DNA from 3 places in the Enterobacter chengduensis genome. Region 1 is predicted to be linked to each of the others. Evidence: predicted binding sites of a transcription regulator. Region 1 holds the regulator's gene; each other region holds the start of a gene.
What was found. Region 1 encodes sigma-54, which starts transcription at its own class of promoters, with help from an activator protein. Its sites were predicted from a motif close to GTTGGCACANNTTTCGCTNT; they were not measured.
Positions count from the first base shown of each region.

Region 1 (9,784 bases):
GCGCTGTCCAACTCCGGTGAGTCCAATGAAATTCTGGCGCTGATCCCGGTGCTGAAGCGACTGCAGGTACCGCTTATTTGCATGACCAGCCGTCCAGAAAGTAGCATGGCGCGTGCGGCCGATATTCACCTGTGCGTGAAAGTGCCCAAGGAGGCCTGTCCGCTCGGCCTGGCGCCGACGTCCAGCACCACCGCCGCGCTGGTCGTGGGGGATGCGCTTGCCGTCGCACTGCTCGAAGCCCGCGGTTTTACGCCGGAAGATTTCGCGCTTTCCCACCCGGGCGGTGCGCTGGGGCGCAAGCTACTGCTTCGGGTAAACGATATCATGCACACCGGGGATGAGATTCCTCACGTCAGTAAAGAGGCCTCCCTGCGTGATGCGCTGCTGGAGATCACCCGCAAGAATCTGGGTATGACGGTGGTGTGCGACGATCTAATGAAAATTCAGGGGATCTTCACCGATGGCGACCTGCGTCGCGTGTTCGACATGGGTGTCGATGTCCGCACGCTCGGCATTGCCGATGTGATGACGCCGGGCGGCATCCGCGTGCGTCCGGGTACGCTGGCCGTGGATGTGCTGAACCTGATGCAGTCCCGCCATATCACCTCCGTTATGGTTGCCGATGGCGACCAGTTGCTGGGTGTGGTACATATGCATGATCTGCTGCGCGCAGGCGTAGTGTAAAGAAGGATAAGACAATGAGTAATGCGGGTGCATCCCTTGCAACCTGTTATGGCCCGGTGAGTACCCAAATGATGGCAAAGGCGGAAAACATTCGTCTGCTCATTCTGGATGTGGATGGGGTACTTTCCGATGGTCTGATCTACATGGGCAACAATGGTGAAGAGCTGAAAGCGTTTAACGTTCGCGACGGCTACGGTATCCGCTGTGCGCTCACCTCCGGTATTGAGGTGGCGATCATCACCGGGCGAAACGCTAAACTGGTAGAAGATCGCTGTGAAACCTTAGGCATTACCCATCTTTATCAAGGTCAATCCGATAAAATGGCGGCGTTTAAGGATTTACTGGGTAAACTGGCTATCGCACCAGAAAACGTGGCCTACATCGGGGACGATCTGATTGACTGGCCCGTGATGGCTGAAGTCGGGCTGAGTATCGCCGTTGCTGATGCGCATCCGCTGCTGATCCCGCGCGCGGACTACGTTACCCACATCAACGGTGGCCGCGGTGCCGTCCGTGAAGTCTGCGATCTGCTTCTGCTGGCGCAGGGCAAGCTTGATGAGGCCAAAGGGCAATCGATATGAGTAAAACCAGACGTTGGATTATCATTTTGCTTGCGCTTGTCGCACTGGTATTGATTGGCGTGAACCTTGCCGATCGCGACGAAACGCAAACGGAAGCGATCAACAATAACGATCCAACCTATAAAAGCGATCACAGCGACACCGTGGTCTATAGCCCGGAAGGCGCGCTGAACTATCGCCTGATTGCCCAGCATGTTGAATATTTTTCAGATGACGGTGTTTCATGGTTTACCCAGCCCGTCATGACCACATTTGATAAAGACAAAGTGCCGACGTGGTCAATTAAGTCAGATCGGGCAAAACTGACAAATGACCGTATGCTTTATCTGTATGGCCACGTTGAAGTCAACGCCCTGACCGCGGACTCACAACTTCGAAAAATTACGACGGATAATGCTCAGATCAACCTGGTTACCCAGGACGTGACCTCGCAGGATCTGGTCACACTGTATGGCACAACATTTAATTCCAGCGGTTTGAGAATGCGCGGGAACTTACGCAGCAAAAACGCCGAGCTGATTGAAAAGGTTAGAACCTCCTATGAAATTCAAAACAAACAAACTCAGCCTTAAAGTAATTATCGCCAGCGCGATGCTGGCGACCAGTCTCCCCGCGCTTGCTGTAACGGGCGATACCGACCAGCCGATCCATATCGAGTCCGACACTCAGTCCCTCGATATGCAGGGGAACGTCGTCACCTTCACCGGTAACGTCGTCATGACTCAGGGCACCATCAAAATTAACGCCGACAAAGTGGTCGTGACCCGTCCGGGTGGCGAGCAGGGCAAAGAGATCATTGATGGTTACGGCAACCCGGCCACCTTCTACCAGATGCAGGACAACGGCAAGCCGGTGAAAGGCCACGCTTCGCATATGCATTATGAGCTGGCGAAGGACCTTGTCATCCTGACCGGAAATGCGTATCTGGAACAGCTGGACAGCAACATTACCGGCGACCAGATCACCTATCTGGTTAAAGAGCAAAAAATGCAGGCCTCGAGCGAGAAAGGCAAACGCGTCACCACCGTACTGGTTCCGTCGCAGCTGCAGGACAAAGGTAAAGGCCAGGCCCCGGCACAGAAGAAGAGTAACTAATTCGTTATGGCAACATTAACTGCAAAAAATCTCGCGAAGGCCTACAAGGGCCGCCGTGTCGTAGAAGATGTCAGTCTGACCGTCAACTCCGGCGAAATTGTAGGGCTGCTTGGCCCGAACGGTGCGGGTAAAACCACCACCTTCTACATGGTCGTTGGGATTGTGCCGCGCGATGCCGGCAACATTATCATTGACGATGAAGACATCAGCCTGCTGCCGCTGCACGCGCGCGCGCGTCGCGGGATCGGCTATCTGCCGCAGGAAGCCTCCATTTTCCGTCGTCTTAGCGTTTACGATAACCTGATGGCGGTCCTGCAAATTCGTAACGATCTGACCAGCGAACAGCGTCAGGACCGTGCCAACGAGCTGATGGAAGAGTTCCACATTGAGCACCTGCGCGACAGCCTCGGTCAGGCGCTCTCCGGGGGCGAACGCCGTCGTGTTGAGATTGCTCGCGCGCTGGCCGCCAACCCGAAATTTATCCTGCTGGATGAACCGTTTGCGGGCGTTGACCCGATCTCGGTTATCGACATTAAACGTATCATTGAACACCTGCGCGACAGCGGGCTTGGCGTACTGATCACCGACCATAACGTCCGTGAAACGCTGGCCGTGTGTGAACGCGCGTATATTGTGAGCCAGGGCAATTTGATCGCCCACGGTACGCCGCAGCAGATCCTCGAAGACGATCATGTTAAGCGCGTCTATCTTGGGGAAGACTTCAGACTCTGATAGGGTAGAGGTAACGTAACGCCGAACCGGAGAAAAATGCTCTGAACATGAAGCAAGGTTTGCAATTAAGGCTCAGCCAACAACTGGCGATGACGCCGCAGCTACAGCAGGCAATTCGCCTGTTGCAACTGTCCACGTTAGAACTTCAGCAGGAGCTCCAGCAGGCGCTGGACAGTAACCCCCTGCTGGAACAAACCGATCTTCATGACGAGGTAGACACCCAGCAATCGCAGGATACAGAAGCGCTCGACACCGCGGACGCACTCGAACAAAAAGAGATGCCCGACGAGCTTCCGCTGGATGCCAGCTGGGATGAAATCTACACCGCCGGAACGCCTTCCGGTACGCGTGCAGACTACCAGGACGATGAGCTACCGGTTTATCAGGGAGAAACCACCCAGTCGCTGCAGGATTACCTGATGTGGCAGGTGGAACTGACCCCCTTTTCCGATACCGACCGCGCGATTGCCACCTCCATTGTCGATGCCGTCGATGACACCGGCTATCTGACCGTCACCCTCGACGATATTCTGGAAAGCATGGGCGACGATGATATTGAGCTTGAGGAAGTTGAAGCCGTTCTGAAGCGCATCCAGCGTTTCGATCCGGTCGGCGTAGCCGCAAAAGATCTGCGCGACTGCCTGTTGATCCAGCTTTCTCAGTTCAGCAAAGAGACGCCATGGCTCGACGAGGCGCGCCTAATCATCAGCGATCATCTGGATCTGCTGGCGAACCACGATTTCCGCTCCCTGATGCGCGTCACGCGCCTGAAGGAAGAGGTGCTGAAAGAAGCGGTGAACCTGATCCAGTCGCTCGATCCGCGCCCGGGGCAGTCGATCCAGACCAGCGAGCCGGAATACGTGATCCCGGATGTGCTGGTCAGGAAACACAATGGCCGCTGGGTCGTTGAACTGAATTCAGACAGCATTCCTCGCCTGCAAATCAATCAGCAGTATGCCTCCATGTGCACCAGCGTGCGTAACGACTCCGACAATCAATATATTCGCAGCAATCTTCAGGAAGCGCGATGGCTGATCAAAAGTCTGGAGAGTCGAAATGATACGCTGCTGCGCGTCAGCCGCTGTATTGTCGAACAGCAGCAGGCTTTTTTTGAGCAGGGCGAAGAGTATATGAAACCGATGGTGCTGGCGGATATCGCCCAGGCCGTCGAGATGCATGAATCAACCATTTCCCGTGTCACCACGCAGAAGTATCTGCACAGTCCACGCGGTATTTTTGAGCTTAAGTATTTCTTCTCCAGCCATGTGAATACCGAGGGCGGCGGCGAAGCGTCGTCAACGGCCATTCGCGCGCTGGTGAAGAAGTTGATCGCCGCGGAGAACCCCGCGAAGCCGCTAAGCGACAGTAAGTTAACCACCATGCTGTCCGATCAGGGTATTATGGTGGCGCGCCGTACTGTTGCGAAGTATCGAGAGTCTTTATCCATTCCGCCGTCCAACCAGCGTAAACAGCTGGTCTGACACAACCGATAAGGAAGACACTATGCAGCTCAACATCACTGGACAAAACGTCGAAATTACTGAGGCTTTACGCGACTTCGTGAACGCGAAGTTTGCAAAACTCGAGCAGTATTTCGAAAGGATTAATCAGGTCTATATTGTGTTGAAAGTGGAGAAAGTGACTCATATCTCGGATGCCACCCTGCACGTTAACGGGGGTGAATTGCATGCCAGTGCGGAAGGGCAAGACATGTACGCTGCTATCGACGGCTTGATTGATAAGCTTGCGCGACAGCTCAATAAACATAAAGATAAACTGAAACAACACTAATTGTCCGGGCAGTTAACGGGTGCAGGACGGCCTGTTGTGAAACACAACAGACCATTTGTACAGTTAGCGCTTAGGTGAAATTATGATGAACAACGATTCCGCTCTTCAACTGAGCAATGTCCTTAACCAGGAATGTACCCGCAGTGCGGTTCACTGCCAGAGCAAAAAACGTGCGCTGGAGATTATCAGTGAACTGGCCGCAAAACAGCTTGGCCTGCCGCCGCAGGTGGTTTTCGAAGCGATTCTGACCCGTGAAAAAATGGGCAGTACCGGTATCGGCAACGGCATCGCGATCCCGCACGGCAAACTGGAAGAGGATACCCTTCGTGCCGTGGGCGTGTTTGTGCAGCTTGAAACACCCATCGCTTTTGATGCCATTGATAACCAGCCCGTCGATCTCCTCTTCGCGCTGCTGGTGCCTGCCGATCAGACGAAAACCCATCTGCATACGCTGTCGTTGGTCGCTAAGCGTCTGGCCGATAAAACCATTTGCCGTCGACTGCGTTCGGCCCAAAGTGATGAAGAGCTCTATCAAATTATCACTGAAGCAGAAGGCAATCAGGATGATGCATAACCAGGAGATGGCCTTCACATCTGTTGTCCTGAGGAGAAATGGAACATGGTGCTGATGATTGTCAGCGGTCGTTCAGGGTCGGGGAAATCCGTTGCTCTGCGCGCCCTGGAAGACATGGGTTTTTACTGCGTCGATAACCTGCCGGTCGTGTTATTGCCTGACCTGGCCCGCACGCTTGCGGAGAGACAAACCTCTGCCGCCGTCAGCATCGACGTCCGTAACATGCCGGAATCGCCAGAGATCTTCGAACAGGCCATGAGCAACCTGCCTGACGCGTTCTCGCCTCAGCTGCTGTTCCTCGATGCCGATCGCAATACGCTGATTCGCCGCTACAGCGATACCCGTCGTTTGCACCCGCTATCCAGTAAGAACCTCTCTCTGGAGAGCGCGATCGATGAAGAGAGCGACCTGCTGGAGCCGCTGCGCTCTCGTGCCGACCTGATTGTCGATACCTCTGAGATGTCCGTTCACGAGCTGGCGGAAATGCTGCGTACCCGGCTGCTGGGCAAGCGCGAGCGTGAACTGACGATGGTGTTCGAATCCTTCGGCTTTAAGCACGGTATTCCGATCGATGCGGATTATGTTTTCGACGTGCGCTTCCTGCCCAACCCGCACTGGGATCCAAAGCTGCGTCCCATGACCGGCCTGGATAAACCCGTCGCGGCCTTCCTCGACCGGCACACAGAAGTTCACAATTTTATCTACCAGACGCGAAGCTACCTTGAGCTATGGTTACCTATGCTGGAGACAAACAATCGTAGCTATCTGACGGTGGCGATTGGCTGTACCGGCGGTAAACATCGTTCGGTTTACATCGCCGAACAGCTGGCCGACTATTTCCGCTCGCGCGGGAAGAACGTTCAGTCCCGTCATCGCACGCTGGAAAAACGTAAAACATGACCGTAAAACAAACCGTTGAGATCACCAACAAGCTGGGCATGCATGCGCGCCCGGCGATGAAGCTGTTCGAGCTGATGCAGGGTTTCGATGCAGAGGTTCTGTTGCGCAATGACGAAGGCACTGAGGCGGAGGCGAACAGCGTCATCGCGCTACTGATGCTGGACTCTGCCAAAGGGCGCCAGATTGAAGTCGAAGCCACCGGCCCTCAGGAAGAGGAAGCGCTGGCGGCGGTGATTGCCCTGTTTAACGCCGGGTTTGACGAAGACTAACACTCGCCACGTCGGCGGGTGGCGCTGCGCTTACCCGCCCTACATTAAGTTGTTACGCTGCATAAACCCTTCCCCGCCCAGCTGATTCATCTGGCGCATGATCCATGCCTGCCTGCTTCGCACGTACCCTGATGGAGCATTGGCTTTAAAGCGGATGGGATTCGGTAAAACCGCGGCCAATAGCGCGGCTTCTGACATGCTCAGGCGGCTGGCTGGCTTATTGAAATACCGCTGGGCGGCAGCTTCGACACCAAAAATACCGTCGCCAAACTCAGCGACGTTGAGATAAACGGTCAGGATCCGTTTCTTGCTCCATACCGTTTCCATCCCCAGGGTCAACCCCGCTTCCAGCCCTTTACGCACCCAGCTTCGACCATCCCATAAAAACAGGTTTTTGGCCGTCTGCTGCGACAACGTTGACGCGCCGCGGACGCGGTTTTCATGGCGTTCGTTGTGGGCCAGCGCCTTTTCAATCGCGGCCACATCAAACCCCCAGTGCTCCGGGAATTTCTGGTCCTCCGCCGCAATCACCGCCAGCCCCATGAACGGTGAAATCTCGTCCATGCTCACCCAGTCAGAGTGGGCAACATAGCTAAAATCGCCGCTGAACCACGCGCCGAGCTGGCGCTCAACCATCACGGCAGAGAACGGCACCGGCAAAATGCTGAACACCGCCAGTCCGCCGCCCCAGAACACCGCCAGCACGAGGAAGAGGCGCAAAAGAAGGTATTTCATCCATTTTCCTGCGGAAGCGTGTCGCCTCATTCCGTCAGCACCAGCACGCGGGCTACCAGCTTTTCAATACCTGCGGCAGCTTCTGCGATGTTATTCGCCAGCATATACGCCGGCGTGGTGACAATTTTGTTATCTTCATCAACCACAATGTCATCAACCGGGCACGGAACGTGTTCGCCCCCCATTTCCTCGACGATCTCTGCGGTATCAATATCCGTCCCGATAGTCAGGCGCAGCGGAAAATCAAAAATCCTCGGCAGCATTGCCGGCGCGATGCAGATAAAGCCCAGCGGTTTTCCTGCTGCATGCATGGCCTGCGACAGCGCCTTAAGATGAGGATCGATCTGGCACTCCGCCCCCTGTGCGGCAAAGGTACTGAGATTTTTGGCCGCGCCAAAGCCACCCGGCACAATGAGCGCATCAAGCTCTGTAGGGTCTGCCTGAATAAGAGGATGGATATCGCCGCGCGCAATACGCGCGGCCTCAATCAGTACGTTGCGGGTTTCCGCCATCGGCTCGCCGGTCAGATGATTAATCACATCCGCCTGGTTTTTATCGGGCGCAAAACAGATCGCCTCTGCCCCCTGTTTAGCCAGGGCCAGCAGCGTAATGACGGCTTCATGTATCTCAGAACCATCGTAAACACCGCATCCGCTCAGCACGACACCAATCTTTTTCATCATGACAATCCTTTTCTGCAACTTGCTGAAGCACATTAATAATTTTGATTAAAACGCTATGCTTCACACATTTCACTGATTCATGTAACAAACCATTTAAGATTTGCTATCTTATCTGCGTGCGGCCTAAATTTTTCAGGCGGCGCCCTTTCGAAAATAACTTTAAAAAACAGGCGCAGCCACGATTTCCCTGGTGTTGGCGCAGTGTTCGCGCACCCCGGTTAAGCCGGGGTCATTTTTTTCTGGCGTCGACCCAGGCTTTAAGCACCGCAACATCGTTTTGCCACTCTTGCTTCATCTCTTCAACCCAATCACCCACGTTATCTTCCCATGCAGGTAAATCAGGCGACTGAATCTGTTGACCCAGTTGCTGCAGGTGGCGCAACCCAACCGAGCCGGCTGCACCTTTGATTTTATGACCTTCTTCCACGATGCCCTTCCGGTCGCGCGCCGTCAGGTTTGATTCCAGCACGCTCAGATAGCCCGGCATCATTTTTTCGAACACCGCCAGGCCGTCGGTAATCAGTTTCGGGCCGACCAGATCGATGTACTGCTCCAGCATCGCGGTATCGAGTATCGTTTGGGCTTTTGCGCTATCAACAGACGTCATGGTGCTCTCCTCTTCATCATGGGTGTCCCAGAACTTTTTGATCATAGCGGTCAGAGCAGGCACCGCCAGCGGCTTGCTGAGTACATCGTCCATACCGGCATCGAGATACTCTTTTTTATCTTTCAGTACGTTCGCCGTGAGCGCCACCAGCGGCGGCAGTTCGTCGGCCGCATACTGACGCGTCAGCTCACGCGAGATATCCAGCCCGGTCATATCCGGCAGCTGAATATCCAGCAGGACAAGATCGTATTCGCCCGGTTTAAACATTTCGAGCGCGGCCTTTCCGGTCATCGCGACATCCACGCTATTGCCCAGTTTTTCCAGCACGGAGCGCGCCACGATCACGTTCAGCTCAATATCTTCCACCAGCAGGACGTGCAGGGCAGGCAGCGGCATATCGTCGTTTTCAAACGTATCTTCTACCTCTTCCGCCACCGCCGGCGCATGCACCGTCAGCGTGAAGGTAGACCCTTTGCCCGGCTGGCTGGCCACGGAGATATCGCCCCCCATACTCTTCGCCAGCCGTTTAGAGACCGCCAGGCCAATGCCCGTCCCGGTCGCCGGTTTCCCGCCGTTGCTGTCCTTCACCTGATAGTACATGGCGAAGATCTTGTCCTGCTCCTCCAGCGGAATACCCATCCCGGAGTCTTCCACCTCGAAGTGCAGCATGTCGCCTTCGTCATAGCGGATGCGTACCGCCACCTGCCCCTTCTGGGTAAATTTCACCGCGTTGCTGATCAGGTTCCACAGGATCTGGCGCAGTCGCGTGCCGTCAGTCACCACTTTATGCGGCAGCGGCAGGGTGGGCTCCATAACAAAGCTCAGTCCCTTCTGCTGCGCCTGCAGGCCGGACAGGTTTTCCAGATCGGCAAGGAAGCTGGTGAAATCAACAGGCTGGTTATCAAGCTGAACCTTACGGCGCTCCATCTTATCCATATCAATAATATCGTTGAAGATATTCCCCAGCGTGACCGCTGAGACATGGATAGTTTTGAGGTATTTTTCCTGCTCCGCGGTCAGGTCGGTATCCAGCAGAATACGGCTCAGCCCGACAATGCCGTTAAGCGGCGTACGCAGCTCGTGGCTGATGGTGGAGATGAAGGTGGTCTTGTCGCGGCTGGCGCGCTCCAGGG
Region 1 is NZ_CP043318.1:4,518,587-4,528,370, forward strand. It holds gene kdsD (arabinose-5-phosphate isomerase KdsD) at 1-684, shown strand, start outside; gene kdsC (3-deoxy-manno-octulosonate-8-phosphatase KdsC) at 699-1,265, shown strand; gene lptC (LPS export ABC transporter periplasmic protein LptC) at 1,262-1,837, shown strand; gene lptA (lipopolysaccharide ABC transporter substrate-binding protein LptA) at 1,806-2,360, shown strand; gene lptB (LPS export ABC transporter ATP-binding protein) at 2,367-3,092, shown strand; gene rpoN (RNA polymerase factor sigma-54) at 3,140-4,573, shown strand; gene hpf (ribosome hibernation promoting factor) at 4,596-4,883, shown strand; gene ptsN (PTS IIA-like nitrogen regulatory protein PtsN) at 4,966-5,457, shown strand; gene rapZ (RNase adapter RapZ) at 5,503-6,357, shown strand; gene npr (PTS phosphocarrier protein NPr) at 6,354-6,626, shown strand; gene mtgA (monofunctional biosynthetic peptidoglycan transglycosylase) at 6,666-7,391, opposite strand; gene elbB (isoprenoid biosynthesis glyoxalase ElbB) at 7,388-8,041, opposite strand; gene arcB (aerobic respiration two-component sensor histidine kinase ArcB) at 8,274-9,784, opposite strand, start outside.

Region 2 (9,784 bases), 550 kb from region 1:
TCGCCTGCTGGCTGATCTCCATGGTCAACTACCGCTGGCGCGGCTACGACGCGCTGGTGGTGCGTTCCTGAATTTTTGCCTTAACTCTCTTTTTGTTGTTTTGTAGGCCGGGTAAGCGCAGCGCCACCCGGCGATACGACGGTTAAGCAGGTAGCGATTTCAGCAGCGCGAACGCCTCCTTCATTCTCTCTTCGCTCACCACAAAGGCGCGCAGTTGGTCATCTGCGTCGATGCCGCGCGCCACCATCCCCTGTGATTCAATGGCGATTTGCCAGCTCAGATCCTGTCGCTGCGTTTCTCCCGCAAGGTGCAGCGGCAGGTCCGGCGTTTTCACCTTCACCAGCATGGGAGGTAATTTCAGCGGCGCGCTGCCGCCGAGCAGGTTTTTCGCCAGATACATCGCGCTTAATTGAATTGGCTGTAAAAAGGGCAGTACCTGACCGTTAATTTCAGCGCAGTCGCCTAACGCGTAAATATCGGGCTGCGTAGTTTGCAGGTAGCTATTTACCTTCACGCCACGACCTGTTTCGGCGCCTGCGCGATGCGCCAGCGCGGTTTCCGGACGCAGGCCCGTCGCGGCCACCACGGCATCCACCTCAACGCTGCGGCTGCGGTCGAGCGTGGCACGAATACCGCCTTCAGTTTTGCTCAGATTTTGCAGCTGCGATTTTAATAGCAGATGCACCCCCATGTCGGTCAGGCGATGCTGTAAGCGGCTGCTTACTTCTGCGGGCATCAGCGCCGACAGAATGCTCGCCGCGTGGTCAACCAGGGTAACGGTTTTGCCCGCGCGGCAGAAATCCATCGCCAGCTCGGTACCTATCAGCCCGCCGCCGACGATCATCACCCGCTGCGCATCGCGAAGCCCCGTTTCGCTGGCCTGATACTCCTGCTGGCTGTTGAGCGTCATCATCAGCTCGCGGCCTTCAACAGGCGGCACAAACGCAGAGGCTCCCGTGGCCAGCACCAGCCTGTCGTACCGCCAGGTTTTCTCTTTCGACTTCACTACGTGCGCGGCGGCGTCGATATCGGTGACCCAGGTGTAGGGAAAAAGGCGCAGGTTAAACTGCTCCGCGAACTCCCCCGCCGTCTGGCGGGTGAGGTCTTCGGCGCGCTGATTCTGGCTGATGACGTGGCTTAAATCGGGCTTGTTATACTCATCCATGCTGTCGGCGGCGATCGCCGTCACCGGCACGCTGGCGTCCTGCTTGCGGATATTTTTCACCAGCTGGCGGGCGGCAAAGCCCGAGCCGATGATGACGATTCCGTTGCTCATTTTGCCTCCGTACCCAGTTCGTCAAAGACGTCTTTACCGAGTGAACATTCCGGGCAGAGGAAGTTGTCCGGCACGTCCCGCCACGGCGTGCCCGGGGCAACGTCCTGCAGCGGTTCGCCCCGTTCCGGGTCGTAAATCCACTGGCAGACGCTGCACTGCATGCGCGGGCCGAGATCGGCGGCTGCCGCGGCGGCGCAGACGCAGGCTTCCTGCTGTTCGGTGGGTTTGGCTGCCGCTACTTCCGGCAACGGAGCGAGCGCCCACTGACGGGCAATGTCGCGGCCGTGCTGGCGGCAAATTTCCAGCGCGTCGATATCCGGGCGCCATTTCGCCTTCAGGCTCAGGGACATCTCAAAACCGGCATCCTGCAGACGGGTAGAGAGGCGATCTACCGCGCCGCCGCTCCAGCCGTGGGAGCCAAAAGCGCTGGCGCGCTTGTTGCGAAAACGCAGGCCGGTCATCTCCTCCACCAGACCGGCAATTTTCGGCATCATCACGTTGTTCATGGTAGAGGTGCCCACCAGCACGCCCTTAGAGCGGAAGACGTTGGTCAATACCTCGTTCTTATCGCTGCGCGCCACGTTGAAGATCTTCACCGCCACGTTCGGATCCACTTCGTTGATGCCCTGGGCAATGGCGTCCGCCATCATGCGGGTGTTGTTGGACATGGTGTCGTAGAAAATCGTGATGCGATCTTCCTGATAATCTGCCGCCCACTTCAGGTACAGCTCAACGATCTGGGTTGGGTTCTCGCGCCACACCACGCCGTGGGAGGTGGCAATCATGTCCACCGGCAGGTTAAAGCCGAGGATTTCGGTAATTTTTGGCGTCACCAGACGGCTGAACGGCGTCAGGATGTTGGCGTAATAGCGCTGGCACTGCTCAAACAGCTCGGTCTGATCCACCTCGTCGTTGAACAGGCGTTCGTCGCAGTAGTGCTGGCCGAAGGCGTCGTTGCTGAACAGCACCGCGTCGCCGGTCATGTAGGTCATCATGCTGTCCGGCCAGTGCAGCATCGGGGTTTCCACGAAGATCAGCCGTTTGCCGTTGCCGATATCCAGCGAGTCGCCGGTTTTGACGGTATGGAAGTTCCACTCCGGATGGTGGTGGTGGCCGTTGATCGAGTCGATGGCGTTGGTGGTGCAGTAGATCGGCGTGTTCGGAATGTACGACATCAGCTCGGTCAGCGCGCCCGCGTGATCCTCTTCCGCGTGGTTAATGATGATGTAGTCGATGGCGTCCAGATCGATTTCACCGCGCAGGTTCTGCACGAACTCGCGGCTGAACTTGTGATCGACGGTATCGATCAGCACGTTTTTACCTTCACGGATGAGATAGCTGTTGTAGCTGCTGCCGCGCAGCGTTTTATATTCCGTCCCGTGGAAATCGCGCACTTCCCAGTCACGTTGACCGACCCAATGAATGTTATTTTTAACCAGAATAGACATAGCAAACCTCAGCGTAATATCGCGTTTTTCAAATAGGATGGTTTGCTTATATCAAGCTGCGTGCCAACTTTTAATCTATTGATTTTAATTGATTAATTTTTTCATGATCCGTAAGAGGTAGTCATAATGACTACCAATAACAGTGTCAATATGACAACATGGGTTGTCAAAATGACAGCGAGGTCATCATGAGTTTTTCCGTAGACGTGCTGGCGAAGATCGCCATTGAGCTGCAGACCGGTATCGGCCATCAGGACCGCTTTCAGCGGCTGATCTCCACGCTGCGCCACGTGCTGGCGTGCGACGCCTCGGCGCTGCTGCGCTACGAAGGACGGCAGTTTATTCCGCTGGCTATCGACGGGCTGGCGAAGGACGTGCTCGGACGGCGTTTTACCCTGGAGGGCCACCCGCGGCTGGAGACTATTGCCCGCGCGGGGGACGTGGTGCGCTTCCCGGCGGACAGCGACTTGCCCGACCCGTACGACGGGCTGATTCCAGGCCAGGAGAGCCTGAAGGTGCACGCCTGCATCGGCCTGCCGCTGTTTGCCGGACAAAACCTGATTGGGGCGCTGACCCTCGACGGCATGTCGCCGGACCAGTTCGACACCTTCAGCGATGAAGAGTTGCGCCTCATTGCGGCGCTGGCTGCCGGGGCGCTTAACAACGCGCTGCTGATTGAACAGCTGGAGAGCCAGAATATCCCTCCCGGCAGCCCGGCGGCGTTTGAGCAGGTCACGCACACGGAGATGATCGGTCTTTCGCCGGGCATGGCGCAGCTCAAAAAAGAGATCGAGATCGTTGCCGCCTCTGATTTGAACGTGCTGATCTTCGGGGAAACCGGCACCGGCAAGGAGCTGGTGGCGAAGGCCATCCACGAAGCCTCACCGCGCGCGGTTAATCCGCTGGTATACCTCAACTGCGCCGCGCTGCCGGAAAGCGTGGCGGAAAGCGAGCTCTTTGGCCACGTGAAAGGGGCGTTTACCGGGGCCATCAGCAACCGCAGCGGCAAGTTCGAAATGGCCGATAACGGCACGCTGTTTCTCGATGAGATTGGCGAACTCTCCCTGTCGCTACAGGCTAAACTCCTGCGCGTGCTGCAGTACGGCGACATTCAGCGCGTGGGGGACGACCGCAGTCACAGAGTGGACGTTCGCGTGCTGGCGGCAACGAACCGCGACCTGCGTGAAGCGGTGCTGGCCGGGCAGTTCCGCGCCGACCTGTTCCACCGCCTGAGCGTGTTCCCGCTTACCGTGCCGCCGCTGCGCGAACGGGGTGAAGACGTGCTGCTGCTGGCGGGCTATTTCTGCGAGCAGTGCCGACTCAGAATGGGGCTTTCCCGCGTGGTACTCAGCCCGGGGGCGAGGGCGCATCTGCTGGGCTACGGCTGGCCGGGCAACGTGCGCGAGCTGGAGCATGCGATTCATCGCGCGGTGGTGCTGGCGCGGGCGACGCGTTCGGGGGATGAAGTGGTGATCCACGCGCGCCATTTTGCGCTGCAGGATGAAACCGCACCGCCTGTCGTCCAGGCTGCGCCAGAGAGAGTGAATGAAAACCTGCGTGACGCGACAGAGGCATTCCAGCGTCAGATGATTACCCGCGCGCTGGAGCAGAACAGCCGCAGCTGGGCGGCGTGCGCCCGGGCGCTGGAGATGGACGTCGCCAACCTGCACAGGCTGGCGAAGCGTCTTGGGCTGAAGGGTTAGATAATCCCCGCCTGGTAGAAGTCCTGCAGGTTGATGGCGCCGCACAGCCTGCCGAAATCATCCACCACCGGTGCGGCGGTGATTTTGCGCTTCATCAGCACCTCTTTGGCCTCAATGGCGCGGCTCTCGGCATTGAGCGTCAGCCCGCCCTGAGTCATGGCGTCCGATACGTTGGTTTCCAGCCTGCCGCCGCCCACCAGCCAGCGGCGCAGGTCGCCGTCGGTAAATACGCCTTTGACGTAACCGTCGTTGTCGCAGACCGCCACCAGCCCCAGCCCGGTGCGGCTCAGTTCCAGCATCGCGTCCATCACGCTGGTATCGAGTTTGACCTGCGGAATGGCATCGTCGGTGCGCATCAGGTGGTGAACCTTGTTGAGCAGGCGCGCGCCGAGCGCGCCCGCCGGATGCGAGCGGGCGAAATCTTCTTCGTTAAAGCCGCGCGCCTGCATCACCGCCATCGCCAGCGCGTCGCCCATCATCAGGGTATTAACGGTGCTGGAGGTCGGAGCAAGGTGCATAGGGCAGGCTTCACGCTCAACGGAAATATCCAGCGTCGCCTTGGCGGCCAGCGCCAGCGGCGAGCGGGATTTTCCGGTCATTGCCAGCAGGGAGACCGATTTCTCCTGCAGGCGCGGAATGATGAGATCCAGCTCTTTCGCCGAACCGGAGTAGGAGATAAACAGCATTACGTCGCGGCTCTCTATCATCCCCAGATCGCCGTGCAGCGCCTCGGCGGGATGCACGAAGAAGGCCGGGGTGCCGGTGCTGGCCAGCGTCGCGGCAATCTTTTTGCCGATGTGGCCGGATTTACCGATGCCCGCCACGATCACTTTGCCTTCGCAGTGGATAATGGTATTGGCGGCGCGGACAAAATCCTCGCCCAGACGTTCCGGCAGGCGGCTGGCTTCCTGCAGCTCCAGCATCAGCGTCTGGCGGCCCGTTTCTAACAGAAAATCACTCATCTCTCTCTCCGGTTACGATCACGTCGATGCCTTTCTCTTCCAGCGCTTTCCTGAACGCCGGATCGATACCCGCGTCGGTAATCAGCTTGTCGACGCTTTCCAGGCTACAGACAATGTTGGGGCTTTTGCGGCCAAACTTCGACGAGTCCGCCATCAAAATCACTTCCCGCGCGGCGTTGCACATGGCTTTACTGACGCTAAACACCTCGTTGAACGTCGTAACGCCCGCGTTCAGGTCGATGCCGTCCGTGCCCATGAATAGCTTATCAAAGCTGAAGTGGTCGAAGGCGTTCTCCGCCAGCTGACCGTGAAACGACGCCGATTTTTTGCGGAAGGTGCCGCCGGGCATCAGGATGGTCTGCTCGCTGTCGAATTCCGACAGGGCGTTAACGATGTGCAGGCTGTTGGTCATCACCGTGATGTTGTTAAAGCGGCTGAGCAGGGGGATCATCTGCAGGACGGTGCTGCCAGCGTCAAGGATAATCGAGTCGCCATCGTGGATAAATTTCACCGCCGCTTCGGCGATAAGCGCCTTCTGGTGGGTGTTGATCAGCGTTTTGTGATCGATTGGCGGGTCCGCTTCGTCCTTATTGAGCACCACGCCGCCGTAGGTTCGAATAACGGCACCCGAGTTCTCAAGCAATACCAGGTCCTTGCGTATTGTCGTGCCGGTGGTGTCAAAGTAGTGGGCCAGATCCTCTACCGAGCATTTTCCCTGCTTTTGCAGATGTTCCAGAATGGCCGCCTGCCGCTGACGAGGTTTCATAGGCGCTTCGTTCCTTAGGTTGCGAAATGATAATTTCGCAAGCCTATAGCTTTCACAACGAAATTATCCATGTTTCAGATTAAGCGCTAATGATAGTGCATTCTGACAGAGCGGATCATGGGGAAAGATCACATCAGGCCGCAATTCCTGCAGCGAAATGCCGTTGATTGCCTGGATTTTCACCGGACGCGCGAAGACGGTCAGGCCGCGCATTATCAGGGAATCGCACACGCGATCGTGTTCATCCAGCGCAACGGCGACCACCACGCGCGGTTTAAAGCGTCCGCCGGAACGTCCGACGCCCACGCGGCCTTTCTGGCACAGGGCATCAAACGCGCGGTTGAACTGGTGGATCTGCCAGCCACCAAACGCCATCTGGCAGAGCCAGGCGAGGGCGGCGAGGGTGATGAGTGTTGTTACCATGTTGGCTCCTTATTTTTCCCCTCACCCCGTCCCTCTCCCCAAAGGGGCGAGGGGGAAAAGGCTGCATCTGGCCGTCCCGTCTCCCCTCCGGGGAGAGGGTTAGGGTGAGGGGGAACAAACCGCTCGATCAGAACATCACCTGCCCGCCGGTGACGTTAATCGACTGTCCGGTGCAGTACGAGGCTTTCGGGCTGGCGTAAAACAGCAGCATGTTCAGCACGTCCTGATAGTCGCACCCGCGCTTCAGTGGCACTTTGTCGATGTAGTACTGCTCCACTTCCTCCGCCTTGATGCCGAGCTTGGTGGCGTACTGCGGCAGCAGGGACTGGAACATCGGCGATTTCAGCAGGTTGCCCAGCATCAGCGAATGCACGGTAATGCCGTATTCGGCGAGATCCAGCGCCAGAGACTGCGTCAGCCCCACGCCGCCAAACTTCGCCGCGCTGTAGCCGGAGTTGTGCTTGCTGCCCACCTTCCCGGATTTTGAGTTGATCTGAATGATGCGCCCCTGAATGCCGTCGCGGATCATCAGGCGGGAAAACTCGCGGGCGCAGAGGAAATAGCCCACCAGATTCACCTGCAGCGAGCGGTCAAAATCCCCCAGTTCGAAATCGCTGATAAAGGCCGCTTTCGCAATTCCCGCGCTGTAGACCAGCAGGTCGGTACGGCCAAAAATCTCGTCCACCCCCCGGGCCAGCGCCATTACGCTCTGCTCGCTGGTGGCGTCGGCACCAAACCCGTACGCCATCCCTTCACCAAACTCGGTGTTGATGGCGTCCGCCACGCGGGCGGCTTTTTCACTCTGAATATCCACTACCGCGACGCGGTAACCTTCTGCGGCAAGCCCACGGCAGAGGAACTCGCCTAAGGTTTGTCCCCCACCAATGACAACGGCAACCTGACTCATGTCTATCTCCTTAATTACGCAACAAATTTTAACGTGCAGCCTGGGGTGACGGCCTGCGGAACGGGGCCGTCCACGTGAACCGTGCCGGGATATTCCGCCTGCGGCCGACCGTCGAAACGCAGGGTGATATGGCCCAGCTCGCGCAGGTTTTGCTCGGCCACGTCGCCGACGGCGGTCACGGCATAGCGCGTCTCGCCCAGCTCCAGCTGGCTCCCGGCCTTCAGCTCGCCCTTAAGCTCGCCGTGGCAGTGGATAAAGCAAAACTCTTCGATATCCGCCGGGGCCCCTTCGCGGAAGGTGATCAGCATTCGATCGCTCAGCGCATCCGCTGCGCTCTGGCCGATGCGGGTAATGGTGGTCTGATAAATCACGGTCATCGCAGGAACCTCTTATTGATAGATAAAGCCGGAGACAAACCAGGCAATCAGCACCGTCGGCGCGCCCGTCAGGAAGCGGCTCACCAGCACGGACGGCACGCCCACGCGCACGGTGTCCTGATGCGCTTCGGCCAGCGACAGCCCAACGGGGATGAAGTCGCACGCCGCCTGGGCGTTAATGGCAAACAGGGCGGGCAGGGCGAGGTGCGGAGGAATGTTCCCCAGCCCAATCTGCACGCCAATCAGCACGCCGATAACCTGAGCAATCACCGCCCCCGGGCCGAGGAACGGCGACAGCAGCGGGAAGGAGCAGATCAGCGCCAGCGTCACCAGCCCGAGCGGGTGGCTGGCGAGCGGGGCGAGGCCGTGGGCAATCCAGTCGCCCAGGCCGGACGCCATGATGATGCCGATCAGCGCCGAGACGAACGCCATAAACGGCAGGATGGTTTTCAATACCGTGTCGATGGTGTCGCGCCCGGACTGGAACAGCACCGCCACGGCGGAACCCATCCCCATCCCGACCTTCGCCAGCAGGCCGTCACTCTGCTCGGTGATTTTCTTGCTGGTGTCGTACTCGCGCGGGGCCGCTTTTTGCGGCGCGGCAGTGCCATTCACCAGCGTGATGTTGTCCTCCTTCACGCCCGACACATAGATGTCTTCAAGGATGTACTGCGCCAGCGGGCCGGATTTTCCGGTGGAGTGAATATTTACCGTCGGAATGCGGCGCTTCGGATAGATGCCGCAGCGCAGCGTGCCGCCGCAGTCGATCACCGCCACGCCGATTTCCGCTTCCGGCGGCTCGCCTTCCTTGAAGCCGTCGACCGCTTCCCAGCCGGTCAGCTCGCGTAGCCTGTCGACGATCGCCGGGCGCGTGCCCGCGGTGATGTAGACGATCTTTTTGCCTTCGGTGGCGTCGAACTCCAGCGGGCCGCCCCAGCCGCCCGTGCCTTTCTCTATGCGGATCCGGTTCATGCTGTGGCTCCTGAAAGATGGACTTTCTGTTCAAGCTGGATGCCCATTTTTTTCTCAAAAATGGCGGTGGTGAGGTCTGTGACCCAGCCGCGGAAGAAGTTGGTGACCAGGCCGACCAGCAGATAGCTGACCGCCAGCGGACCGAGCGGCAGGCCAAGGGTGGTCAGGCCGCTGGCGATCCCGAGGTAAACAAACAGCTCGCCGGGGTTGATGTGCGGGAACAGGCCGTTCATGGAGTGGCAGCTGTAGGAGGCGGCGGCGTAGTAGCTCGGCTTGTACTTTTCCGGCATGAACCGACCGAGGCTTAAGGTCATCGGGTTACAGAACACGAAGGTGCCGATGAACGGCAAAATCAGGTAGCGGGACAGCGGGTTTCCGGCACAGCGCTGGGCGAAGCGTTCAATGCGCTGCTGGCCGATAAAGTTAATCAGCGCGTTCATGATCACCAGCAGGCTGATCAGCAGGGGCAGGATCCCGGTCACCATGCCGGTGAACACTTCTCCGCCTTTCTGAAACAGCCCGATGAACCACTCGGCGCCGTGGGTAATGGTTTCTATCATTCTTCTCTCCTGTGGGGCTTTTTTGTTTTTGTCTGACTGGGCTAATAATAATCACTTTGAAAGGTTTTAAAGTGTGTGTTAGATCTCACAATGAAAGAAAAATGGATTATTTTGAAAGTTTATTGATGGGGTCAATGGTTTTCGGTGGAAAAAAGCGCGGATTTGCGTGGGGGTGGTGCGTACCGCTTCCTTGAGGTGTTGCGGATGCTTTACCATACTGGGTTCTTATCGAACCCGTTAAATGGATGTCTCATGTTCAAGCGTCGTTATGCAGCGCTCTTGCCTGCGCTTATTCTGCTGTCTGCCTGTAGTAGCAAACCTAAGACCGAAGCCGTTCAGCAAACGGCGGGCGCGCCTTCCGGAGGATTCCTGCTGGAGCCGCAGCACAAC
Region 2 is NZ_CP043318.1:3,969,068-3,978,851, reverse strand. It holds gene FY206_RS19225 (HoxN/HupN/NixA family nickel/cobalt transporter) at 1-71, shown strand, start outside; gene norW (NADH:flavorubredoxin reductase NorW) at 143-1,276, opposite strand; gene norV (anaerobic nitric oxide reductase flavorubredoxin) at 1,273-2,724, opposite strand; gene norR (nitric oxide reductase transcriptional regulator NorR) at 2,913-4,427, shown strand; gene gutQ (arabinose-5-phosphate isomerase GutQ) at 4,424-5,389, opposite strand; gene srlR (glucitol operon DNA-binding transcriptional repressor SrlR) at 5,382-6,155, opposite strand; gene gutM (transcriptional regulator GutM) at 6,219-6,578, opposite strand; gene srlD (sorbitol-6-phosphate dehydrogenase) at 6,706-7,485, opposite strand; gene srlB (PTS glucitol/sorbitol transporter subunit IIA) at 7,500-7,862, opposite strand; gene srlE (PTS glucitol/sorbitol transporter subunit IIB) at 7,875-8,834, opposite strand; gene srlA (PTS glucitol/sorbitol transporter subunit IIC) at 8,831-9,394, opposite strand; gene mltB (lytic murein transglycosylase B) at 9,647-9,784, shown strand, end outside.
Region 2: a site for sigma-54 is predicted at 2,773-2,792, ahead of norV (anaerobic nitric oxide reductase flavorubredoxin). Genes of this name have one in related genera too.

Region 3 (9,784 bases), 530 kb from region 1:
ACGCTTTGACCAGCAGGGGGATATCTTCCGGACGTTCGCGCAGCGGCGGCAGGAAGATCGGGAAGACGTTCAGGCGATAGTAAAGGTCGCTGCGAAACTCGCGGTCGGCGACCATTTTTTTCAGGTCGCGGTTGGTGGCGGCAATCAGCCGCACGTCGGTCTGGATAAGCTTGTTGCTGCCAAGGCGCTCAAACTCCTGCTCCTGCAGGACGCGCAGCAGCTTCGGCTGCAGCTCCAGCGGCATATCGCCCACTTCGTCGAGGAACAGCGAGCTTTTGTCCGCCAGCTCAAAACGCCCCAGCCGCTGGCTGCTGGCGCCGGTGAATGCGCCACGCTCGTGGCCGAAGAGATCGCTTTCCAGCAGCCCCGCGGGCATTGCGGCGCAGTTCATCTTCACCATCCGTCGGCTGTTGCGGTTGCTCAGGTTGTGGATGGCGCGGGCAATCAGCTCTTTCCCCGTACCGGTTTCGCCCAGAATCAGCACCGTGCTGTCGCTTTGCGCCACCATCTCAACCTGCTTGAGGACGCTGTACATGGCGTCGCTGCGGCCGATGATTTCACCAAACTCGCTGTCGACGTTGTTGAGCTGTTCGGTCAGGGCCAGGTTCTCATCCACCAGCCGCTCTTTCAGGCGGTGGATCTCCTGATAGGCAAGGGCGTTATCCAGGGCAATGGAGATACGCTCGGCGATCTGGCGCAGCAGCTTCAGGTTGGCGGTGGTAAACACCCCTTCCTCGCACTGGGCCAGCTTCAGCACGCCCAGCATGGTGTTGCCGGACATCAGCGGCAGCAGGCACAGGGTCTGGATCTTGTTGCCCCAGGTGTTGAACAGCATCCGCTCGTACGGCGCAACCGGATCCTGCTCGCTCAGGTTGAGCAGGAGGATCTCTTTGCTTTTGAAGACTCGCTCAGAAAGGGTGCCCGCTTCGTCCACTTCGCTCTGCTCGTGTGCCGGGTTGGCTTCATCGAGATAGTGGGTGGAGTAGATGTTCAGCTTGCCCTTGCGATGGCCGCGCAGCGCGATGCTGATGGCGTCGATTTTGAAATAGTGGTGGATCTCTTTCGAGACTTCGCTGACCAGCTCATCCATGTCGAGCCGTGACAGCACGGCGTTGGTGATGGCGACCAGAATGCGGAAGTTATCGCGCTCGCGGCTCAGCAGATCGTAATCGACATTATTGGTGACGCGGCTTTGGATCTGCTCCGCCACCACGGCCACAATCTGGGTAAAGGTGTGCAGGCGCTCGTATTCCGCCTCGCGCCAAGGCTGGTCGGTGGTGCGGATAAACTCGCATCCGCCAAAAATCTGCCCCTCTGCCGCCAGCGGCAGCATGCAGTAATGCCCGAAAGGCTGATAGAGTTTGCTCTCCGCCAGCCTCGGCCACGCCTGGCGAAATTCCGCAAAGCTGCAGTGCAGCACTTCTGGCCGGGAAAGTATGCGGCGCACCGGTCCATGTGCCAGATAGGTTTCGTCTTCGTATTCAAACGGTTGGCCATTATCCCGCGCGGAGTAGTAGCTCGCGCGATGGGTTCCGCTATGCCAGAGAACAATCGCGGCGCTGTCCGCCAGCGCCGATTGCCTGACCAGCCGCGTCAGGGCATCGCTCAGCGCACCGAGGTCGGGCTGTTGTAAAAGTGTGCGCGTGATGTCAAACAGGCCCTGCTGTCCAAGATCGCTCATCGGTGTATACGGCATAGTGCTTTCCAGTAGAAACGAGCAAAAAATTCCATGCTGGCCGCTTGTGGCGCGGCCTAGCAAATACGGGGTAACGGTTCAGCGTGCGGCAGATCCAGCGTGCGCTTCACGCCGTAAAGCCCGGTCAGGCGCACCCCTTTGCGCTCAACCACTTCGCCAATCATCGCCGCCTCTTTTCCTGACGGATGCGCCCGCAGCTGTTCCAGAACGGCCTCGGCTGCGGCACGTTCAACGCCAATCACCAGCTTGCCTTCGTTGGCGAAGTTAAGCGGGTCAAGGCCCAGCAGCTCGCACAGCCCGCGAACGGCAGGCTTAACGGGCAGGCCGCGCTCGGTGAGTTCAATCCCGTACCCGCAGCGTGCCGCAAACTCATGAACCACGGCGTTGACGCCGCCCCGGGTGGCGTCCCGCAGGGCCTTCACGCCGGGCACGGCGCGCAGCGTCTGGATCAGCGGGGTGAGCACCGCGCAGTCGCTGCGCAGTTCCCCGTCCAGCCCCAGGCCTTCTCGCAGGTTCAGGATGGTGGCACCGTGGCAGCCCAGCGTGCCGGTCACGATCAGCACGTCGCCCACGCTAAGGCGCTGCGCGCCCCAGTGAATATCGGCGGGGATCGCCCCCATGCCCGCGGTGTTGATGAACAGCTTGTCGGCCGCGCCGCGCTGCACCACCTTGGTATCGCCGGTGACGATCGCGATCCCCGCCTCGCGCGCGGTCTGCGCCATGCTGTTGACCACCGCCGCGAGCGTCGCCATCGGCAGCCCCTCTTCAAGTATAAACCCGCAGGAAAGGTAGCGCGGAACGGCGCCGCTGACGGCAAGGTCGTTGGCCGTGCCGCAGACGGCGAGCTTGCCGATATCGCCGCCGGGGAAAAACAGCGGGTCAATCACGTAGCTGTCGGTGGAGAAGGCCAGCCTGTCTCCGTGCGCGGTGAGGGTGGCGAGGTCAATGCGCGCCTGGTCTTCCTGCTCGGCGAGCCAGGGGTTGTTGAAGGCTTCCATAAACAGCCGGTTAATCAGCTGCTGCATCGCCTGTCCGCCGCTGCCGTGCGCCATTTCAACCGTATTCATGCTTCACTCTCCTGGTTGCGATACTGATACCACGCGGCACACGCCCCTTCGGAGGAGACCATCAGCGCGCCAAACGCCGTTTGCGGGTTACAGGTGTTGCCAAATAACGGGCATTGATGAGGTTTACACTTACCGGTGAGCACGTCGCCACAGCGAGAGCGGGGGTCGTCGCAAACCTCCTGCGGCTGCGGGCGGAAATGCGCTTCGGCGTCAAACGCGCGATAGGCTGGCGTCAGGCGCACGCCGGATTCGGCAATCAGCCCCAGGCCGCGCCACTCGCTGTCGCCCTCAACGCTAAACACGTCGGCTATCGCCCGCTGTGCCCGTTCATTTCCCGCATCCGGCACCACGCGGCGGTACTGGTTTTCCACGGTACTCAGGGCCGCTATTTTCTGCTCAACCAGCATGGCCACACCTTGTAGTAGATCAAGTGGTTCGAAACCAGCGACCACTAACGGACGATTGTACTGTTCAGAGATGAAACCGTAGGCGTCTGTGCCAATCACCATGCTGACGTGGCCCGGCGCCAGAAAGGCGTCAATGCCGTTTCCCGGCTCTTCCAGCAGGCTGCGCAGGGTGGGGATGAGCGTTATGTGCTGGCAAAAGAAGAAAAAGTTACCGACGCCGCGCGCTTTCGCCTGCTGCAGCGTGATGGCGGTGGCGGGCATGGTGGTTTCAAACCCCAGGCCAAAAAACACCACCTTACGCGCGGGGTGGTTCTCTGCCAGCGTCAGGGCATCCATCGGCGAATAGACGATCCGCACGTCCGCGCCGCGCGCTTTCGCCTTCAGCAGCGAGCCGTTTTTCCCCGGCACGCGCATCGCGTCGCCAAAGGTGCAGAAAATGACGTCGGGCCGGCTGGCAATTTCAATACAGCTGTCGATGCGCCCCATCGGCAGCACGCACACCGGGCAGCCGGGGCCGTGGATAAACTCGATGTTCTCCGGCAGCAGCTGGTCGAGGCCAAATTTGAAGATGGCGTGCGTGTGTCCGCCGCACACCTCCATGATCCGCAGGGGGCTCTCTTTCGTGTAGTCCAGCAGCGCCGCGCGCGTTTTCAGGTGTCCGATAAGCTGCAGCACCTGCTCCGGGGCGCGGTATTCATCAACGTAACGCATGTGCTACCGCTCCTCGCCGTACAGCAGGGCGCCCACGTCAGGCTCCACGTCGAACATGTTTTGCAGGGCGTCGAGCGTGTCGCGGGCTTCCGCTTCGTTAATCACGCTCATGGCAAACCCTACGTGGACCAGCACCCACTGGCCGAGGCGCGACGCGCCCGCCTCATCGGTGCTGCCCACCAGCGTCAGATCCACGTCGCGCAGAATGCCGCAGACCTCGACTTTGGCCTGATTACCGTCGATAGAGTGAATTTGTCCGGGCACGCCTATGCACATCGTTCGCTCTCCAGCCAGTTTAGCCATGCGTCCATGCCGTCGCCGCGCGTGGCGGAGACCAGCAGGATCTCAATCTCCGGATTCACCTCGCGGGCGTACGCCAGGCACTTGTCCACGTCAAAATTCAGGTACGGCAGCAGGTCCACTTTGTTCAGCAGCATGATCGACGCGGCGGCAAACATGTGCGGGTACTTCAGCGGTTTGTCTTCGCCTTCGGTTACCGACAGCACCGCCACCTTGTGTCGTTCGCCCAGGTCGAAGCTCGCCGGGCAGACCAGGTTGCCGACGTTTTCAATAAACAGGATGCCGCTATCTTCAAGCGGCAGGCGCGGCGCGGCGTCGGCAATCATCTGGGCATCCAGGTGACAGCCCTTGCCGGTGTTAACCTGAATCGCCGGGGTGCCGGTTTCACGAATGCGCGCGGCGTCGTTTACGGTCTGCTGATCGCCCTCGACTACCGCGCAGGAGACGCGCCCGTTGAGGCGCTTGAGCGTTTCCGTTAACAGCGTGGTTTTACCGGAGCCGGGGCTGGAGACCAGGTTCAGCACCAGCTGTTTGCGGGCGGCAAAGCGCGCGCGGTTGCGGGCGGCAATCTGGTTATTTTTGTCCAGCACGTTAATTTCCACGTCCAGCATCTGGCGCTGGCTCATGCCCGGCGCGTGGGTGCCCGCCTCGCCGTGGCCGTAATGCAGATCGCCCGCTTCGGAGCGTTGCGGCGCAAAGGTAATGCCGGTCAGGGCTGCCGCAGGACGCGGGGCTGGAGAAAAGGGCGCCGAGCGAAACGCGGAGTGGGGGCGATGCTCATCCCCTTCTATATACCGGTTGCCTTCGGCGCAACCGCAGGTGCTACACATACTTTACTCCTTCTCGATTTCGAGGCGTTGGATCTGCATGCCGTCATCCGCCACGATGCGTAGGCCGGTGCTCCGACACTGCGGGCAGCGCTGAACCTTTGATGACAGCAGGGTGACGTACTGCTGGCACTGCCCGCACCAGCACTCCGCCTGCTGTTCTTCAATATGGAGCTCGCAGCCTTCCGCCAGCGTGCCGCGGCATACCAGTTCAAAGCAGAAGGTCAGGGCGCTGGTCTCGACGCAGGAAAATGCCCCGACCTTCAGCCAGACGCCGGTGACGCGCTTCGCGTGGTTTTGCACTGCCTGTTGCTCAATCAGTTCCAGAGCCCGCTGGCAGAGGGTGATTTCGTGCATGACGCCTCCTCAATGAATTGCGCCATTGGAATGCAATAACGGTGCCAGCTTGATTTCTGTTAGGGCGTGACGATGTCAACGCTGTCGAAATGACACGTCGACATCGCGGCGTTGACAGCGGCCATGGGATTAAATTTATTTAAAATCATATAGATAAAAACTGGCATGGAATCTGCTTAACAGCCGCTATCTCCATTAACCGGATACCTTTTATGACTATTTGGGAAATCAGCGAAAAAGCGGATTACATCGCGCAGCGTCATCAGCAGCTGCAGGACCAGTGGCACCTCTACTGCAACTCTCTGGTTCAGGGCATTACCCTCTCAAAGGCGCGTCTTCATCACGCGATGAGCTGCGCGGCGCAGGGCGACATGCGTTTTATCCTCTTCGGCCATTTCACCATCAACGTGACCCTGGCGGATAACTTCAACAGCCACACCATTGAGTATCACCTCGAGACAAAAGACGGCGAAAAACAGTGTATTGCGAAGGCGCAGCTGATGGCCGACGGCATGGTCGACGGCCACGTCAGCAACCGGGATCGCCAGCAGGTGCTGGAGCACTACCTGGAAAAAATCGCGCCGGTCTATAACGGCCTCTACGCCGCCGTTGAACACGATCTCCCGGTCAACCTGACGCAGCTGATGGGTGGAAACGCCTCAGCGAACGTGGCCTGACTCCTGCGTGTCGAGAAGTGTCGACAAGACAGTTTTTCGTCAAAAATGACCATCACCAGAGGATAACCCGGTGAACCGTTTTGTAATTGCTGACTCGACGGTCTGCATTGGCTGTCGAACCTGCGAGGCGGCGTGTTCGGAAACGCATCGCCTGCATGGGCTGCAGTCCATGCCGCGCCTGCACGTCATGCGTAATGAAAAAGAGTCTGCCCCGCAGCTCTGCCACCACTGTGAAGATGCCCCCTGCGCGGGTGTTTGCCCGGTGAATGCCATCACCCGCGTGGATGGCGCGGTCCAGCTGAACGAAAGCCTGTGCGTAAGCTGCAAGCTGTGCGGCATCGCCTGCCCGTTCGGCGCGATTGAATTTTCCGGCAGCCGTCCGCTGCACGTTCCGGCGAACGCCAACTCGCCAAAAGCCCCGCCCGCGCCACCGGCGCCGGCACGCGTCAGCACGCTGCTGGACTGGGTACCCGGCATCCGCGCCGTGGCGGTGAAGTGCGACCTGTGCAGCTTCGACGAGCAGGGCCCGGCCTGCGTGCGCACGTGTCCGACGAAAGCGCTCATTCTGGTTAACATCCGCGACATCGCCCGTACCAGCAAGCGTAAACGCGAGCTGACCATCAACAGTGATTTTGGCGACCTTTCCCTGCTACAGGCGCTCAACGAGGGGGCGAAATGAACGCGGCAATGATGATGACCAGCGCGGTAGCCTGTTTTGCGGCCGCCGCCGTTCTGGCACTTCTCTTCTCATTCCATAAAACCCTGAGCGGCGCGATCGCCGGGATCGGCGGGGCGGCAGGTAGCCTGATGACGCTGGCTGCAGGCGGCGTTGTCCTGCTCGGCGGCCACTCCGTCGAGGCCGTGATGCCGCTGATTCGCCACGGCGTCGCGATGACGCCGCTGAACGCCATCTGGCTGGTGACCTTTGGCCTGTGCGGGCTGTTTATCAGCCTGTTCAATATCGACTGGCACCGCCATCCGCACGCCAACGCTAACGGCCTGCTGGTGAACCTGCTGATGGCGACGGCGGTCTGCACCGTTATCGCCAGCAACCTCGGGGCGCTGGTGGTGATGGCGGAGATCATGGCGCTCTGCGGCGTGTTCCTGACGGGCTGTAGCGTCTCCGGCAAGCTGTGGTTTGCGCTGGGACGCCTCGGAACGCTGCTGCTGGCGCTGGCCTGCTGGCGGGTATGGCAACGCTTCGGCACGCTGGACTTCTCCGCGCTCAACGGCCATCCGCTGGGGAACGACGTCTGGCTGCTGGGCGTGCTCGGCTTTGGCCTGCTCGCCGGGATCATCCCGCTGCACGGCTGGGTGCCGCAGGCGCATGCGAACGCCTCCGCGCCCGCCGCCGCTCTGTTTTCTGCGGTGGTGATGAAGGTCGGCCTGTTCGGCATTCTGGCGATTACGCTGACCGGCGGACAGCCGCCGCTGTGGTGGGGCGTCGTGCTGCTGATTGCGGGCACGATCACCGCGTTCGTCGGCGGCCTGTACGCGCTGATGGAGCACAATATCCAGCGCCTGCTGGCGTACCACACGCTGGAAAACATCGGCATCATCCTGCTCGGTATCGGCGCGGGCGTGACCGGGCTGGCGCTGAACCAACCGGCGCTGATTGCCGCCGGGTTTATCGGCGGTCTCTATCACCTCGTCAACCACAGCCTGTTTAAAAGCACCCTGTTCCTGGGCGCGGGAAGCGTCTGGTTCCGCACCGGCCATCGGGATATCGAAAAGCTCGGTGGGATCGGCAAAAAGATGCCGGTGATCTCACTGGCGATGCTGGTCGGGCTGATGGCGATGGCCGCGCTGCCGCCGCTGAACGGCTTTGCCGGGGAGTGGGTGATCTACCAGTCCTTCTTCGCCCTCGGTCAGAGCGACGCCTTTATCGCGCGCCTGCTCGGCCCGCTGCTGGCGGTCGGGCTGGCGATTACCGGGGCGCTGGCGGTGATGTGCATGGCGAAAGTCTACGGCGTGACCTTCCTCGGCGCGCCGCGCACCCGCGAAGCGGAAAACGCCTGCTGTGCGCCGGTCTTAATGGGAGTGAGCGTGGTCGCGCTGGCGCTGTGCTGCATCGCGGGCGGCGTGGCCGCGCCGTGGCTGCTGCCGCTGCTGGGCCACGCCATTCCGCTGCCGCTGACCGTGGCGAACACCACCGTTTCCCAGCCGATGATTGCGCTGCTGCTGATTGGCGCGCCGCTGCTGCCGCTCGTGCTGATGCTGTGCTTTAAACGTGACCGGCTCGCCTCCCGCTCGCGCGGCGCGGCGTGGGCCTGCGGCTACGAACACGAGCAGTCGATGGTCATTACCGCCCACGGCTTCGCCATGCCGGTGAAGGAGAACTTCGCCGCCGTGCTGAAGCTGCGCCACTGGCTCAATCCGGTGGGCTGGGTACCCGGCTGGCAGAGCGCCGCCGCGCCCGCGCTGTTCCGCCGTCTGGCCGTCATCGAGCTGGCGGTGCTGGTGGTCATTGTGATTTCACGAGGAGCCTGACATGAGTCTGTTACTGGCAATTCTTCAGGCGCTGGTGCTGTTCGCCGCGGCGCCGCTGCTGTCGGGCATTACGCGCGTGGCGCGCGCCCGGATGCACAACCGCCGCGGGCCTGGCGTACTCCAGGAGTACCGCGATCTCTTCAAGCTGCTCTCTCGCCAGAGCGTGGCCCCGGATGCCGCAGGCTGGGTCTTCCGCCTGACGCCGTTTGTGATGGTGGGCGTGATGCTCACCATCGCCACCGCGCTGCCGGTGGTCACGGTGGGGTCGCCGCTGCCGGTGCTCGGCGATCTGATTACGCTTATCTATCTGTTCGCCATCGCCCGCTTCTTCTTTGCGATTGCGGGTCTCGACACCGGGAGTCCGTTTACGGGCATCGGCGCCAGCCGCGAGGCGATGCTCGGCGTGCTGGTTGAGCCGATCCTGCTGCTGGGGCTGTGGGTCGCCGCGCAGGTCGCAGGCTCCACCCATATCAGCTTTATCACCGATACCGTTTATCACTGGCCGGTTTCCCGCTCCATTCCGCTGGTGCTGGCGCTCTGCGCGTGCGCGTTCGCCACCTTTATCGAGATGGGTAAGCTGCCGTTTGACCTCGCGGAAGCCGAGCAGGAGCTGCAGGAAGGGCCGCTTACCGAATACAGCGGCTACGGCTTTGCGGTGCTGAAGTGGGGCATCAGCCTCAAACAGCTGGTGGTGCTGCAGATGTTTGTCGGCGTCTTCTTCCCGTGGGGCCAGATGACGCACTTCTCCGCGGGCGGTCTGGTGCTGGCCGTCGTGGTTGCCGCCCTCAAGCTGCTGGTCGGCGTGCTGGTGATTGCCCTGTTTGAAAACAGCATGGCGCGCCTGCGTTTTGTCGAAACGTCGCGCATCACCTGGGCCGGTTTTGGTTTTGCATTTTTAGCGTTCGTCTCCTTGCTGGTGGCGTGATTAAAGAGAGTGTTTATGTCTGAAGAAAAGAAAGGCCAGCAGTACCTCGCCGCGTTGCATCAGGCCTTCCCCGGCGTGGTGCTGGATGAAGGCTGGCAAACCAAAGACCAGATCACGATTACCGTGAAGGTGAACTACCTGCCGGAAGTGGTGGAGTTTCTCTATTACCAGCAGGGCGGCTGGCTGTCGGTGCTGTTCGGCAACGACGAGCGCCAGCTGTGCGGCAATTACGCGGTGTACTACGTGATGTCGATGGAGCAGGGCGAAAAGTGCTGGCTCACCGTGCGCGTCGAAGTCGACCCGAACAAGCCGGAATACCCGTCCGTC
Region 3 is NZ_CP043318.1:3,990,491-4,000,274, reverse strand. It holds gene flhA (formate hydrogenlyase transcriptional activator FlhA) at 1-1,696, opposite strand, end outside; gene hypE (hydrogenase expression/formation protein HypE) at 1,753-2,763, opposite strand; gene hypD (hydrogenase formation protein HypD) at 2,760-3,881, opposite strand; gene FY206_RS19310 (HypC/HybG/HupF family hydrogenase formation chaperone) at 3,885-4,157, opposite strand; gene hypB (hydrogenase nickel incorporation protein HypB) at 4,148-5,011, opposite strand; gene hypA (hydrogenase maturation nickel metallochaperone HypA) at 5,015-5,365, opposite strand; gene hycA (formate hydrogenlyase regulator HycA) at 5,578-6,042, shown strand; gene FY206_RS19290 (4Fe-4S dicluster domain-containing protein) at 6,113-6,721, shown strand; gene hycC (formate hydrogenlyase subunit 3) at 6,718-8,532, shown strand; gene FY206_RS19280 (respiratory chain complex I subunit 1 family protein) at 8,534-9,457, shown strand; gene hycE (formate hydrogenlyase subunit HycE) at 9,473-9,784, shown strand, end outside.
Region 3: a site for sigma-54 is predicted at 5,395-5,414, ahead of hypA (hydrogenase maturation nickel metallochaperone HypA). Genes of this name have one in related genera too.